2 regions of the Aliiglaciecola sp. genome follow, and region 1 is predicted to be linked to the other one. Evidence: riboswitches for the same ligand, from Rfam matches in the RefSeq annotation. Region 1 holds a riboswitch; the other holds the start of a gene.

The links. A riboswitch is a leader RNA that binds a small molecule or an ion and turns the genes downstream of it on or off. The one in region 1 is predicted to bind thiamine pyrophosphate.
Region 2: linked by a shared signal. The riboswitch ahead of ABJV04_RS13910 (TonB-dependent receptor) and the one ahead of thiC (phosphomethylpyrimidine synthase ThiC) in region 1 are both predicted to bind thiamine pyrophosphate.

Annotation. Positions count from the first base shown of each region.
Region 1 is NZ_JBDWYG010000017.1:122,500-130,863, reverse strand. Features, by position in the region: gene ABJV04_RS03515 (3-hydroxyacyl-CoA dehydrogenase NAD-binding domain-containing protein) at 1-776, shown strand, start outside; gene ABJV04_RS03510 (enoyl-CoA hydratase/isomerase family protein) at 808-1,638, shown strand; TPP riboswitch at 1,916-2,038, shown strand; gene thiC (phosphomethylpyrimidine synthase ThiC) at 2,206-4,170, shown strand; gene ABJV04_RS03500 (hypothetical protein) at 4,174-4,458, shown strand; gene thiE (thiamine phosphate synthase) at 4,461-6,134, shown strand; gene ABJV04_RS03490 (HesA/MoeB/ThiF family protein) at 6,131-7,042, shown strand; gene thiS (sulfur carrier protein ThiS) at 7,039-7,254, shown strand; gene ABJV04_RS03480 (thiazole synthase) at 7,258-8,028, shown strand; gene thiH (2-iminoacetate synthase ThiH) at 8,015-8,364, shown strand, end outside.
Region 2 is NZ_JBDWYG010000041.1:145,275-153,638, reverse strand. Features, by position in the region: gene rimI (ribosomal protein S18-alanine N-acetyltransferase) at 1-123, opposite strand, end outside; gene ABJV04_RS13935 (hypothetical protein) at 130-627, opposite strand; tRNA gene ABJV04_RS13930 (tRNA-Trp) at 650-726, opposite strand; gene ABJV04_RS13925 (phosphotransferase) at 815-1,618, opposite strand; gene pnuC (nicotinamide riboside transporter PnuC) at 1,682-2,305, opposite strand; gene ABJV04_RS13915 (YkoF family thiamine/hydroxymethylpyrimidine-binding protein) at 2,305-2,562, opposite strand; gene ABJV04_RS13910 (TonB-dependent receptor) at 2,581-4,644, opposite strand; TPP riboswitch at 4,705-4,803, opposite strand; gene ABJV04_RS13905 (iron-containing alcohol dehydrogenase) at 5,118-6,266, shown strand; gene ABJV04_RS13900 (hotdog domain-containing protein) at 6,359-6,775, opposite strand; gene ABJV04_RS13895 (GNAT family N-acetyltransferase) at 6,846-8,364, shown strand, end outside.

The DNA.
Region 1 (8,364 bases):
GTGACATTTTTACACTGCTTGAACAACCTTATGATAAGGGGGATCTTTTAAGTCTGTACACAGAGATACAACCAGCGGTAGAAGATGCTGGGATTGTCATCGAAGCAGGACCCGAAATTTTAGAGGTCAAGCGAGATATCTTTACCCAACTCGCCCGCTTTAGCAGTCCAGAGTGCATCTTGGCCAGTAATACCTCCGCCATCCCAATTTCGGAGATAGCTAAAGGTATCTTGCATCCACAACGTATTGTGGGTGCGCATTTCTGGAACCCACCGCACTTAGTCAGATTAGTTGAGGTGGTGCAAGGGGATGAAACTAGCTTAACAACGGTAGAACAGACCATTGCACTGCTAGATGCTGTGGGCATGAAATCCGTTCATGTTAAGAGGGATATTCCAGGCTTTATCGGCAATCGTCTGCAACATGCAATGAAACGTGAAGCCATTGCCATGTTAGAAGCTGGCGTCTGTGATGCCGAAACCATTGATGATGTAGTCAAACATGGTTTTGGCCAGCGCTTAGCGGTACTGGGCCCACTTGAACAATCTGATTTAGTGGGTCTGGATCTTACAGTGCGCATTCTAACTACTATTTATCCATCACTAGATACCAGTTCAACTCCGCAAGCCACTTTGGTTAAGCGAGTTGAAGCTGGACAATTAGGCATGAAGACGGGTGGCGGTTTTCGCCAATGGACGCCTGAAGCCGCCGATGATGTGCGCACTCGCGTACGTGAACACTTAGTCGCGAAAGCGAAACAAACAATTACTAATTGAGCGAAAATCGCAATTTAAAGAGGACAACATAATGGCTATTAATCAATATTATCAAGTACCTAAATTAGAAGAATACAGCGAAAAGTTTAAGGAATTTTTCAAGTTCAAACGTGAAAACGGTATTCTTGAAGTAAAAATGCACACCAAAAACGGTCCCGTAAAGTGGAGCTATCAATTCCACCATGCACTAGCTGAATTGTGGACAGTCATCGGTCATGATAAAGAAAACGAAGTACTTATCCTCACCTCAACCGACGACAAGTGGATCAACGAATGGGATGTTGAATCTTTCAAAGAAGTAGAACAATCTCCCGATGACGACAAACGTTTTGATGTGCAAATTTACGATACGCTGAAAATTGTTGAGAACTTTATCAACGACTTAGAAATCCCCACAATCGCTGTAATTAACGGTAAAGGGATCCATTGGGAAATGTGTATGATGAGTGACATCACCCTGTGTACCCCAGATTTCGTATTACAGGATGACCACTATGGTATGGACAGTGGCCACGTACCTGGTGACGGTATGGGGCTTTGTTTACAAGAGATTTTAGGGGTCAAACGTGGTAATTATATGATGCTGACGTGTGAAGCCATGGATGCACAAACCTGTTTAGAACTGGGCGCGGTTAACGAAGTGGTTGAGCGTGAAAACATTGTAGACCGAGCTTGGGAAATAGCCCGCAACATCATGACCAAAAGCCGCTCATGCCGCCGCTTAACCCATTACATTTGTGTTCGCCCTTGGAAAGCCGTGGTTGAGCGTGATTTCAGAATCCACGTTTTATCTGAAATGTATTCATTCAACATGTCCAAATCAGAGCATGACTTTGAATACATAAAATATGATGAAGAATAAAGTTTACTACAAAAGCTTAGCCCTCCATTTGTTGGAGGCTTTGAAATAAAAATCGAAAGAAGTCCTCCTTTGAGGGAGGGCTTTTTTAGGTTTTAAACTCATTTTTTAAGCAAAAATATCCCACTGTATTTTGTCCACAACGTCATCAAAACCCACACAACCTGCAAACAAAAAAAGCAGCTCCACAATGCAGTACTGAGTTCACCTTTGTTTTTTCAAAGATGAATTTATTACTCAATAATCTGCTTGTTAAATTAAATTAGTGTGTTTATATTAGTGCCTCTTGTCGGAGTGCTAGCACGATTTAGTTTACTAAGTAGTGTGAGCTGAGACCGTTAATTCGGGATCCGTTGAACCTGATCGGGCTAATACCCGCGAAGGAAACAAGCGTAATGCTGTAACCATTAAAGTGCTTTTATTGCGGCTTAGTTTTACAGCTTATTTTGCCAATTGGGGTGATCTTCTGCGTTGTTAAATGCAACCTGCCCTTTTCGATAATTGGCGCTTTTCAACACCAAACCTCTCCAGACAAGCAACTTCATTTTTTAACAATATGAGAGATTGCTAATGTCAAATCGTCGTCAAACTCGCGCTAATGCGAAACAATTTATTGATAACTTTAAACCCTTTTCTTATCCCAACTCGAACAAAATCTATGTGCAAGGTGAACTTCACGATATTCGTGTTGGTATGCGCGCAATATCCCAAACAGAGACTATTTTAGGTGGCAGCAAAGACGCACCTATTACCGAACAAAATCCAGATATTCCGGTATACGACTGCACAGGTCCCTATTCCGATCCCACTGCTCAAATCAATATACATCAAGGTTTACGCAAACTTCGTCGTAATTGGATTATGCAACGGGGAGACGTTGAACAGTTAGAGCAAGTTAGTTCTGAGTTTAGCCAAGCACGCAGCAGCGACGATGATTTAGAGCACTTACGATTTAACCGCTCGATAAAACCGCTAAAAGCCAAAGCGGGTAAAGCTGTCACCCAAATGCATTATGCAAAAGCGGGGATCATTACACCGGAAATGGAATATATTGCGATCCGCGAAAATATGGCCAGAGAGGAACTAAGGGATCCGGTTTTACGCCAAAAAGCCCAAGGTAATGCCTTCGGTGCGCTCGTTGGACAACCTATCAGCGCAGAATTTGTGCGCCAAGAAGTGGCACGCGGTCGTGCGATTATTCCCGCCAATATTAACCACCCCGAATCCGAGCCGATGATTATTGGCCGTAATTTTTTAGTCAAAGTAAACGCGAATATTGGCAACTCTGCGGTTACCTCTTCCATCGAAGAAGAAGTAGAAAAATTAGTTTGGTCAACCCGCTGGGGGGCCGACACGGTAATGGACTTATCCACGGGACGCTATATTCACGAAACCCGCGAATGGATTATCCGCAATTCGCCTGTCCCAATTGGTACGGTTCCCATTTACCAAGCCCTGGAAAAAGTAAATGGTGTTGCCGAAGATCTCACTTGGGAGGTATTCCGTGACACCTTGATAGAACAAGCTGAGCAAGGAGTAGACTACTTTACGATCCACGCTGGGGTATTGCTACGTTACGTACCTATGACCGCAAAGCGCTTGACGGGGATAGTATCTCGCGGCGGCTCAATAATGGCCAAATGGTGTTTATTTCATCACAAGGAAAGTTTTTTATATGAGCATTTTCAAGAAATCTGCGAACTATGTGCCGCCTATGACGTATCCCTATCTTTAGGGGATGGAATGCGTCCCGGTTGTATTGCCGATGCAAATGATGAAGCCCAGTTTGCCGAGCTAGAAACCCTTGGGGAATTGGTCAAAATAGCTTGGCAATATGACGTGCAAACCATAGTCGAAGGCCCTGGTCATATTCCAATGCAACTAATCAAAGAGAATGTGGACAAACAGTTGCAAATTTGTGACGAAGCGCCTTTTTACACCCTTGGTCCACAAACAACTGACATAGCGCCGGGCTACGATCACTTTACCTCAGGCATAGGCGCAGCGATGATAGGTTGGTATGGGGTAGCCATGTTATGTTACGTCACCCCTAAAGAGCATTTAGGATTACCGAATAAAGAAGACGTTAAACAAGGCTTGATTGCCTATAAAATTGCGGCCCATGCAGCCGACGTCGCCAAGGGTCACTTAGGTGCGCAGATCCGCGACAACGCACTGTCCAAAGCACGTTTCGAGTTCCGCTGGGAAGACCAATACAATCTTGGTTTAGATCCCGACACGGCAAGACGATATCACGACGAAAGCTTGCCCCAAGAGTCAGCCAAGGTAGCCCATTTTTGTTCCATGTGCGGTCCCAAATTCTGCTCCATGAAAATCACTCAAGACGTGCGCGAATACGCCGCCAAACAACAAATTCAGATAGAACAAGACGCCTCACGATTGAAATTGAGTCAAGCAGGATTGAGTCCGCAGGAAATTGCCTCAGCCATGGCACAAAAGTCCGAGGAATTTAAAGCCCAAGGTGCCCAGCTATACACCCCCATTGATGAACAAACCGTTACGGAGTCTGAGTAAACCATGGGTGTCCACATAAGCACAGAAGCTGAACCAACCATGGGTGTCTACTTAAGCAAAGAGTCTGAATTAACCATGGGTGTCTACTTAAGCAAAGAGGCTGAATTAACCATGGGTGTCTACTTAAGCAAAGACCCTGAATTAACCATGGGTGTCTACTTAAGCAAAGAGCCTGAATTAAACATGGGTGTCTACTTAAGCAAGGAGCCTGAACCAACCATGGGTGTCTACTTAAGCAAAGAGCCTGAATTAAACATGGGTGTCTACTTAAGCAAGGGGATGAACTAATCATGGGTGTCTTCTTAAGCACAAATATTAAATCAAGCGAGGTGCACTCTGCTGGCCGCCCCATTGTTTGGTCTATTGCCGGCTCAGACAGTGGCGGAGGGGCTGGCATACAGGCCGATAATCTAACCATTCACGACTTGGCAGGGCATGCATGTACGGTTGTGACTGCCATCACCGCACAAAATTCACAACAAGTACAAGGGATTACGCCTACCCCAACAATTATGCTTGGAAAACAATTGGATTGCTTATTGGAAGATATTCCTCCGGCGGCAATTAAGATTGGTATGTTGGCCAACCCTGAGCAAATTTGCTGCATAAGTGAATGGCTCGCCAGCAAATTAAAACCTTATGAAAAGGCCAATAATCTGCAAATTCCAGTGATTTGGGATCCAGTTATGGTGTCCACCAGCGGTCAGTCTTTATCCAGCAATAATCAACAAGACAGCTATGCTGCTTATTTACAATTAGCAAAACAGGTTAGCTTGATAACCCCTAATCGTCATGAACTAGCGGTATTACTGGGATTAAGCCAGTTGCCAAACATCACTCACCAGGAGCAAATTGCCAATCTTGAAAACCTTGCCAAAAGACTAGACTGCAACATACTGTTCACCGGTGGCGATCCTTTAAGGGCTGACGCACTAAACTCGAAATCCCAAAGCGCTGATTTGCACAATCAGAGCATAGATAACAGCTATGCAACGGATTGGTTAGCGGTTAAAGATATTCCATTTACCTCCCCCCAGCATCAACATCAGCGTATTGGTTTTAGCAGCCCCCGCGTGGTCACCCAACACAATCACGGCACAGGCTGTACCTTATCCAGTGCCATTGCCACAACTATGGCCATGGGGTATCCACTATTAGATGCGATTGTGGTGGGCAAAGCCTATGTACATCAAGGGCTAAGCAGTGCTTATCCGGTGGGAAAAGGGCCGGGAGTTTTAGCCCGTAATGGCTGGCCCAAACACCTTGAGCACTTTGCCCAAATTACTCTGCCTAAATATCCACAGATAAAGCAAAGCAAGGGACTTAGTTTTACCAACGTCCAACAGCCTTTGCAGGTCTATCCGGTAACCGAGTCGGTTAGCGTACTCGAGCAAGTGCTAAAAGCCGGGGCACGCACGGTGCAATTACGTTTAAAAGCCGCACCTCCCCTAATGCAGTCGGAACAACAAATTGAACAGGCCATACAAACAGCTATCGCTTTGGGTAAACAATACCAAGCACAGGTATTTATCAACGATCATTGGCAATTGGCCATTAAACACGGTGCATTTGGAGTTCATTTAGGCCAAGAAGATATGTTGCAAGCAGATTTGTCACAGATCGCAGGGGCAGGTTTGGCACTAGGATTGTCCTCCCATGGGTATTTTGAATTACTGTTAGCCCAGCAACTGTCGCCCAGTTATTTGGCCATCGGTCATATCTTTTCAACGCCAACTAAATCCATGCCCTCTCCCCCCCAAGGACTGAATAAACTTGAAAAGTACTGCACTTTGCTGGGTGATCGGCTGCCCCTAGTCGCCATCGGTGGCATAGATCACACTAACCTTGATGCCGTCAAACAGACTCAAGTAAACGATATCGCCGTGGTACGCGCCGTCGAAAAAGCAAAAGATCCCGCGCAAAGTTGGCAAAAACTGCAACAACAATGGCAGACATTATCATGAAAGATAAGATCATGACTGACAGTGGTGTAAGGGACAACAACAGCGCAAACAAAAGTGCGATAAATACCTTGAGCGACAATCAGTTTATTCAATATTACCGGCAAATATTGTTGCCTCTAGTTGGCGAGCAGGGTCAACAGAACCTACTCAATTCCCATGTAATTGTGGTGGGGGTGGGTGGACTTGGGAGTCATGTCACCCAACAATTAAGCGCAGCAGGCATTGGCCATCTTTATCTAATAGATGATGATCTGGTTGAGTTGTCGAACCTACCCAGACAAATTCTGTTTGATGCAAACTCCATTGGCAAACACAAAGCCATCTGTGCTGCTGAAAAAGTCGCTGCAATCAATAGTGATACACAACTCCGCTATTTCTGCGAAAAGTTCACTCACAGCTTTGCTGAACATCTATTGCACAGCAATGTTGAGCTGCAACAAGCCTATCAAAACGGCCAGTTAATATTACTTGATTGTTCGGACAACATGCCGACTCGGCAATCTATTAATGTTTGGTGTGCCGCGCATTTTATCCCGTTGATAAGTGCATCAGTCGCGGCTTTTTCCGGTCAATTGTTGGTAGTTGATGGCCAAGTGGCACCGCAAAGAGGCTGTTACAACTGCCTTTTTGCTGGCAATTCAAGCCCCCAAGGTTGTGCTAATTTAGGGGTACTTGGTCCTAGCGTTGGGGTCATGGCCAGTATGCAAGCACTGACAAGCATTAAACACATCCTAAAGCTTGATACCGAGCTTAAACATTTGCACATTTTTGATGGTTTACAACTCAGCTGGCGGCAGCTTATTCGTCACCGAGATCCCCATTGCCAAGCCTGTGGACACTGGCCCAGCGAGCCACAAAGTCAGCTTTCTAAGTCCCAGAAAACCATCCAAACCGAGGTAACCTTATGATCACTGTTTATGTAAATGAACGCCCCCTAGAGGTGAACAAAAGTAGCAATTTACAACAGGTTTTAGCCCTTAGTGTGCAATCTCTTGAGCTTAAACTAGACAACATTGCAGCGGTACACAATCAACATGTGGTGCCCAGAAGTAAGTGGTCCACAAACCTGTGTCATGAAAATGATCGAATTGAAATATTTAGTGCTGTGGCAGGAGGATAAAGAATGTTAACAATAGCAGGACAACACTTTTCTTCTCGCTTATTTAGCGGCACCGGAAAATTCGCCAGTAGTCAGGTGATGTTAGATGCTTTGCATGCCTCAGGAACAGAATTGGTCACCCTAGCAATGAAACGCATTGATTTAGAACAGGGGACCGACAACTTGATACAACCATTAACGGCAATGGGTGTGAAGTTATTGCCTAATACATCAGGGGCGCGAAACGCACAGGAAGCCATTTTTGCCGCGCAACTTGCCCGTGAAATGTTACACACCCACTGGATAAAACTGGAGATTCATCCCGATCCCAAATATTTAATGCCCGATCCCATAGAAACCCTAAAAGCAGCGGAAACCTTAGTAGAAAAAGGGTTTGTGGTGATGCCTTATGTCCACGCCGACCCAGTATTATGTCGGCGTTTGGAAGAAGTAGGATGTGCGGCGGTAATGCCACTAGCCAGTCCCATCGGCAGTAATCAAGGTTTACTGACCAAAACATTCTTAAAGATGATTATTGAACAAGCTAAGGTGCCAGTGGTTGTCGATGCTGGGATCGGTAGCCCATCGGATGCCACTGCGGCAATGGAAATGGGAGCCGATGCGGTACTGGTTAATACCGCCATCGCGGCAAGCCAACAACCAGTTACTATTGCCCAGTGTTTTCGTCAAGCGGTTATTACCGGACGTAAAACCTATCATGCGGGTTTAGCACAGGTATCAAACCAAGCCAGCCACACCAGTCCATTAACGGGATTTTTAAATGAGCTTTGTTGATAAATTTAAACAATTAGATTTAACTGCGTTACAACTAGCGTTAAATAGCGCCACTTGTGCTGATGTTGAACAAGCATTGCAACACCCAAACGGAAACCTTGACGCCTTAATGGCGTTATTGTCTCCTGCTGCAATCCCCTATCTAGAGCAAATGGCACAGCAAGCCAAACAAATTACCTTACAACGTTTCGGTCACAATATTCAGTTGTTTGCGCCCATGTACCTGTCGAATCTGTGTGCCAATGAATGCGATTACTGCGGCTTTACTCTAAGCAACAAAATCAAACGTAAAGTACTAAATCAGCAAGAAATCGCCGACGAAATAAACATTCTTAA
Region 2 (8,364 bases), on a different contig from region 1:
ATAAGGTTTGCTTAAGCTATCCATAAAAACAGATTCTGACCATGGATTAAGATGACAAGATTGCTGTATATAAAATGCAGTTGAGTAATTGCTTTTATTTATCTCTTGAAGTGCACTATCCATAATAACTCAAAACAACTGATGTAAAATTTGCCACAATTGTTTTTTGTCTTGGCTAGATGTAATTTGATCTGGTGCTGGAGCAGTTAACACCAAACCATTGATAGAGATTCTTTCACCGACCTGCCAGGCTAATTTGAAATCAGCATAATCTTTTGGATCTGCGCTTTCTTCAAACATACAGTCTGTGATGCTTAAACCTGCAAACAAGAGTATATCGGACAAAAGCTGGCTTGTTTTGCACTCTGGCAAACACAAAAGCACACCATGATTTGCAGATTTGCGTGTAGTTTCAATTTTCTGCCTTAGCCGCTGCAATCCAGCCTGCTTTTGCTCTTGACTGAGCATTTGAGGCTCAACACTGGATACATCGTTTTCAATAGGCTGCTTACTTGCAAGCTGAACTGGGTCTTGATCGTTGGATTTTAATTGCCAAGGCACAATTCCCATATGGGTAAGCATGGCAGATTGATATTTGCTTAATGGTTTTGAGGTAAGTTCGGTCATTCTTCAAGACTAACAGAAAAATTGGCAGGGGTGGAGAGATTCGAACTCCCAACCGTCGGTTTTGGAGACCGCTGTTCTACCAATTGGAACTACACCCCTGCAGAAGAAGCAGCATTATACTCATGGATAATAAAAGGTAAAGTAGTTTGCACAGCAAATTAGTAAAATTTATTCACTTTTCTTGAACTTAACTATTTCCATCGTCTAATAAAATGGATTTTGCCGCTTCTTTCCACAAGTCATAGGTCAATTGTACAATAGGAAATTGTTTTTGAAACTGCTCGAATACATGGTGCTCACTTAATTTACAAAATTGAGCATAACTGTGCTGCAAGGTTGTCATTTCATGATGATCCATATTATTTATGAGTGCACATGAGGCTAAATCAAAATAGCGATTACCTAAAGACGCGTACTCCCAATCAAACACGAAAGCAGGTTCATGAATAGCCACGTGTTCCATTGCAAGGTCGTTGTGACAAAGTACTTGGTCAGTTTTATGCGTTTCAATCCAACTTGGTTTGCATTCGTTGATCCGTTGCTGCCAATACCCCTCATCATCAACACTCGCGGCATGCAAATAAATTATCCAGTCTTTGGGTAAATCAATTGAAGTAGCCAACGTTGGCAGAGAATGAATTTCACTTAGTACTTTTGCCAATATTTGAACTTTGTCATTTTTAGGTTTGTTTACGTTTAGTAAGGAAACGTGCTCAATCCAAGTTTCAACTTGAAAATCATGGGCTTTGGATAAGTAAATCGGCTGTGAAGTTATTCCTAGTTCACTCAATTGCTGTTGTTGAATAAATAAGGCTTGCCTATCTGTGGGGGTAATATGATTTAGTTCAAAGGTCTTTAGAAAATACACCGCCGATTGAGTGGTGAGGCGATAACTTAAGTTCACCGCCCCACCCTTTATAGGCTCCAAAGACAAATGTTGTCCAAACAGTTGACTCGCTAATAACTCATCAATGATTCGGGCTTTTCTCATCATATTTCCTCTAATCTTGGAATCTCAGCATACGCTTGCTATGCACCCGACTCAAGTTAGATTTTATAGGTAAACCTCTTTGCCCACGGAGTCAGTGAGATAGTCTTTTCGCCACTTCAGATAACCGTAAATAGCTAAACCAAAATACCAAATAAACATAATACCGGTGAGTAGCAACCCATTAATAAAGTATAAATAAGCAGCAAAAGAGTTAATAACAATCCAGAATAGCCAGTTTTCTAGTACCTTATTGGCCATTAAGTAAGTGGCATACACACTAAATACGGTTACCAACGCATCTAGATATAAGTCTGCTCCCTGCCACGAAAGTGTCACTAGATGCGGCAACGCTACCCCAACCATCACTAATAAGGAAACAATCCATAGGTGAACAAATAACGGTACTACCGACACCTCTAGCGCTTTATCTTGCGCATTCTTTTGCCATTTTAGCCACCCATAAATCGCCATCATTAAGTAGTACAGATTAAGAACACTATTAAAGGGTAAACTGACTTCCCAGAAGATATAGACATAAAGTGTTGTGCTAATTAATGCCGCTGGCCAGCATAGAATATTTTGTCGAGCTGCCAACCAGGGGTAGAGCAGTGAAAAAATCACAGCCACTACCTCTAGCATTGATTGTTGCTGAAACTGTTCCAGCAGAGCAGCGTAAAGCTCGGCCATTAGCTAGATTCACCCATGGCATCACCATTTAGGAACTTGCAAACAAAAATAGCTTGGCCCACTTCCTCGTAAGTCTTTTGCATTTCAGTATTCAAAATGCCCATTAACTCCGTCATGTCTCCGCGCACTATGGTACTAGTATCGCTAGTTGACGTAGTTAACTGCGGGTAAGTGTTAAGGCGATCAATAAAGTCTTGAATCGGCGCCAAGTATTTTTGGTTAAGTGGGTATAACGAGATTTCAACTACGGATTTCATAATAAGTGTCCAATATAATTAATAACGTAAACTTGCAGTCAGTCCAAATTGGCGACCATCACCAAGCTGCAAGTAAGGTTCAGGTGTCGCATACTCGTCTCTTGGGTCATTACTAAACCCGCCAAAACCACGAACATAATGTTCACGATCCAGTATATTTTTACCCCATACTGAAAACGTCCAGTCTTGCCAATCTAGACGCAACTGGGCATTGACTAAGACCGTAAAAGGAGACTCCACATCATGTCCATCTGAAAAACGATAATTATCTTTTCCATCTGCTTCTATACGCACACTTACGTTCTGGGATATATAGCCTAATGCTGCTAGGTTAAATGAACTTTTGGGTGCTTGGGCTTGCCATTGTTTATCAATATAGGTGCCATCGGCTTGAGTGTAACCGCCAAAATAAGCATCTAGGTATCCATAATTTGCACTAAGATTGATGGAGTCCGATACTTGCCAATCAAGCTCCACTTCTACCCCTTTGTTTGTGCCTACGTCAGCATTACCAATAATATCGATAAAACTCGGAATTCCTTCTTCACTGATTTGTACGTCATAATCGCTAACCTGCGTATCCTCTCTATCCATATAGAAAAGGGCGACCCGCACAAAAAGTTGATCTTCGAATGCTTGCCCTTTTATACCAATTTCATAGTTCCAGTTATATTCAGGAGCAAATAAACGACTTTCTTCGGTGACTCTTTGGTCAGGATTAAATCCGCCTGCTTTATACCCTCTAGACACACTCGAATACACCGAAGCTTGATTTATAGAATATTTAAGTACAACTTTACCGCCTACCATGGTGTCGGTTTGTTGCTCCACATACCCCTCATTATTGACATAATCCATTTTAAAACGGTCTGCTCTAAGGCCTAAGCTCAAACTTAGATTCTCGTTCAACTGAGTATCAGTTTGCCCGTAGATGCCTAGATTGATGGGTTCGTATTGGCTGCTAAAATCTTGTTCGGCATAGGTGTAATTTCTGCGGGTGTTTTCGTCAATATCTCGGCCGAAGAAGCCAACTAACCACTGTGTTGTGTCATCAAAAATCAAGCCATTATCATTTGATACAACTCGTAAATCTATGCTGGTTAAGTCTCTTTCGCGAAAGTAGTAATCCGTTGAACTGTATTCCCACGGATGAAAGCCCACATAAGTCCAATCTTCGTCATAGCCATACACAGAGTCAGATGTGGTGTGATTTAACGAGCCAATTAGGGTGGATTGGGCAAACTCAATATTCGCTTTAATACCAAATGCATGAGTTTCTTGGGTATCAACACCGGGTTCATCTGAACGGGTGATCCCGTCATTATCAAGTGAAAAAGCATCGTAGCCGTTATCAATATCAAAATACTGATAATTAAAATCTATTGTTGTGTTTTCAGTCGCTAAATATTTCAACTTTAATCGAGCAGTTAATTCATCAAGATTATCGGTGTCATCCCTATCAAGAAATTGATTATAGATAAAGCCGTCACTTTTAAACTGATTGATAGCAACACGATAAAACAGTTTATCGTTAATTTGATTTCCGTAAGCTGCACCAATATTCCAAGTACCTTGCTGAGCAACGGTAGCAAGAAATTTGGTTTGTTGCTGATCATCAGCTTCAGCGGTTTTGATTTTAATGGTTCCAGCCATACCTGCCGCGCCAAACTCAGTGGCTTGTGGTCCACGCAAGATTTCGACTTGTTCAACATCAAACAAAGTGCCTAAACCTGCAAAACCAGAAAAATCGAAATCATCTACCAGTAACCCCACTGAAGGATTATTCGGTTCAGAATACTGACTACGCTCGCCAATACCACGGATTTGAATAAAGCGTCCTCTAGAAGCCCCACTACTAAAATTTATATTCGCGCCCATCCCTAAAATATCTTCAAGATGGAATGCATTCCGTTTTTCAATGATATCTTCAGATATGACACTCACACTAGCGGTTACATTTTGGATATCATTTTCTCTAAAATCAGACGTAACGGTAATTACTTCTAGATTTTCAGCAGACAAGGCTAATGAGGGTATAGCGCATAAAAAAGTAGTGTAAAGTAAAGGAAATTTCAATTTCATTTGGATCTCTTCTAATTAATGAAAAGATCCGGTATTTCGGCAGTAAATGGAAAGCTTTGAGAAGTTCTTGATGACCATTCCTACGCCGGTATTATCCGGATCAGGTATAAGGGTTTCCAACAAATTGGATCTCAGCAAAGAGCACCCCCTGGTGTAACAAGTTATTGTTTAACTTGAACAATCAGATGATAGCAAGGGCGCAATCGAATCTCCATGAATAAATGAGTGTTTTTTAGAATTCAACTATCCCTGTGTAACTTTAACTAAGAAGCCCAGCATTTCGTCTGCCATTTTCAGAAACTTGGGTTAACCAGTTGAATACTCTAAACTTGTAAAAATACGCTGAAAGTAAGGGAAATTATTGAATATATGAATGACAGTTAATTCATACATTCAACTTGAATTTCTCACTTAGTGGTTCAATATAGTTAATCGAAACTTTTCAGCTTCTTAACCTTATTTTGGATTTGAAAATGCAAAACTTTATCTACCACAATCCTACTAAAGTTGTTTTTGGAAAAGACAGTATTAGTAAGTTATCTTCTTTATTACCCGATGCCAAAATCATGTTGATATACGGTGGAGGGAGCATCAAACATAATGGTATCTACCAACAGGTTATTGAACAGCTTGAGGGCCATCATTGGTGTGAGTTTTCAGGCATAGAACCCAACCCTGAATATGAAACTTTGATGAAAGCTGCATCTATGGTTAAAGCTGAAGATGTTGATTTTATTCTTGCTGTTGGTGGCGGTTCAGTCATTGATGGGGCTAAATTTGTTGCTGCAGCCACGCATTTCGATGGAGATCCTTGGGACATTCTAGCCAAGGGGAAAAAAGTTAAACAGGCCACTGCCCTAGGCTGCATTTTAACATTGCCAGCCACAGGTACCGAAACAAACACAGCGGCGGTAGTAACACGGCGCGAGCACAACCTTAAATTGTCCTTTATGTCTGAACATGTCAGACCTAAATTTGCGGTACTTGACCCAGAAGTGACCTATTCTTTACCAGAGCGGCAACTAGCTAATGGTGTAGTCGATGCCTTTGTTCATGTTATAGAGCAATATCTAACTTACCCTGTTAATGCCAGTGTTCAGGATCGCTTTGCAGAATCAATTTTAAGTAACCTAATTGATATTGGCCCTCAAGTTCTCAGTTCAAAAGAGTATGATTTACGAGCTAATCTAATGTGGAATGCAACACAAGCATTGAGTGGTTTAATTGGTGTGGGTGTTCCCCAAGATTGGTCTACTCATATGATTGGCCATGAATTAACGGCACTCCATAACTTAGATCACGCGGTCACATTGGCGATTATTTTACCTAGAGTGATGCACTATCAACGAGAGCACAAACGTGAAAAATTGCTTCAGTACGCAGAACGTGTTTGGGGACTAAGTCGCTATGACGAAGAAGGTGCAATTAACTTAGTGATTGAAAAAACTGAACAATTCTTCCGTGATATGGGAATAAAAACAACACTTTCTGAATATAATATTGACTCAGATGTGGCTGATAAGGTTGCTTCAAGGCTCGAAAAAGCGGGTATGACAAAAATTGGGGAAAGACAAAACATCACCCCTGAAGACGTTAAAAATATAGTAAGTGCAAGCGTATAAAGTGAAAACATGCCGCTAACGTTGAATTAAAATCTCACCGTCAGCGGCATTGAATCAACTCATTATTGAAATTCCGAATAAATCAGAAGGAATTAATCATTTAAATTTAATGATCTCAATTCTTCTTTCGTTTGTTCTTCCAGCTCTTTCATCGATTTGCCATGTGGAGTTGGCTCTCTGGTCTCTGGATCTAAACTTACGAAAACAATATCATCTGCCATGCAGATGGTTTTTTTAGTGGCTTTGTTTCGAACCATACAAGAAATGGTAATGGAAGTTCGTCCCACCTTTTTGGTCGCTAAGCCAAACTCCACCACATCACCTTTCAAAGCGGGTGATTCAAAGGTAATTTCACCAATATGTTTTGTTACCAACACATTGGTTTCTAACTGACAAATTGCGTAAATAGCCGCTTCTTCGTCAATCCACTCTAAAGCACGCCCACCAAACAAAGAGTCCGCATAATTTAAATCTCCAGGCATCACTAATCTTCGCGTTAGAAAGCGCATTCGTATTCCTCAATTTTATTCAATACACTAGGGGGACTAAACTATATCAAGAATTTAACTAAAAAAGCATATGACAACAGAAGTAAAATCTTGGCTTGCAGAACGAAAACGGCATAAATGCCATCGACAATTGTTAGTCATATCCGGTACGCAAAATTGGGTAGAAGACTCAATTACCCAAATATTTGCTGCTAATGAGCCTTCAACAAACATTTGTGTAGGTCAAATAGCGGGTTTGAATAATATTCAAAGCAAACAATATCGAAGTGTCTTAGGTCAGGAGTTTGAATGGGTCATATATGACGGTTTTGCTGAACTAAGAGGCAATGCGCTACTGGCAATGAGTGGTTGTGTTAGCCAAAGTGGGTTAATGATCCTACTTTGCCCCGATCTAGAAACTTGGTCGACACATACCAAAACTCAAAGTTTAGTAGAAGGCTTAAACAGCGATACAAGTAATCAGCGCTCGGCATTTATTGATTGGTTAGTTGAACATATAGAATCCTTTCCTGAGGTTTCAATATGGCAACAACATCACGCCAAGCTCACTCAAGTTAAAGAGGTAAATGTAAACGAGCAACTTTTCCAAGACGAAGCTTGTAAGACTGCAGACCAATACCAATTGGTGGAATATATAAAGTATGTGCATGGCAGAAACAACAACCAGATAGTTGTTCTAGCTGACCGAGGTAGAGGAAAATCTTCAGCCCTAGGCATTGCAGCAGGACAAATAGCCCAATCAACTACGTCTAGATTTATAGTTACCTCCGCCCATCGCTCAATGACTCAGCAAATATTTAATCAAGCGGCTAAATTTATTGAGTCTAAAAATGACGACTTTGCCAGTAGTAATCAGCACGTTAATCCAATCCAGTACCTTGCATTTGACAAAATAATTAAATCGCAACCTAAAGGGGACTGGTTGTTCATTGATGAAGCTGCATCAATACCAACAGAAGTGCTGGAACAATTAGTAACACAGTATCCGAACGTTATACTTAGTACCACAATACACGGCTATGAAGGCAGCGGAAGAGGATTTGAGCTACGCTTCAAACCGTTTTTAAAAACTCACTTTGCGAACTTTCGTGAATTTGTGTTACATACTCCGATAAGGTGGTTTGAAAATGATCCACTTGAAGCGTTTTGGCATCAGGTTATGGCCCTTAAAACCACCACTGAAAACATATTATCACAACAACCAACAAGCCAACCTCCCTCTGTTCAAGGATTACCAAATCAACTATTGGCGAGCACAAACAACTGTAAAGGTTTAGCAGACTCATTAAGTTATCAAACCTATAATGGCCACCAATTGATTTCGCAGCCAGCACTACTGCATGGAATATTTGAGCTTTTAGTCGACGCCCATTACCAAACTACACCTGACGATTTAGTCAGAATGTTGGACGCCAACCAACAGATACATGTAATACATGATCAGCATTCAGACCCTATTTGCGTGGCGCTGACTGCATTAGAAGGTGGAGAATACCTGAAGCCGTTGGCCATAAACATTGCACAAGGCAACAGAAGAATCCCTGGGCACTTAATCCCACAACGATTAGCTTTCGACCATTATGAACCTA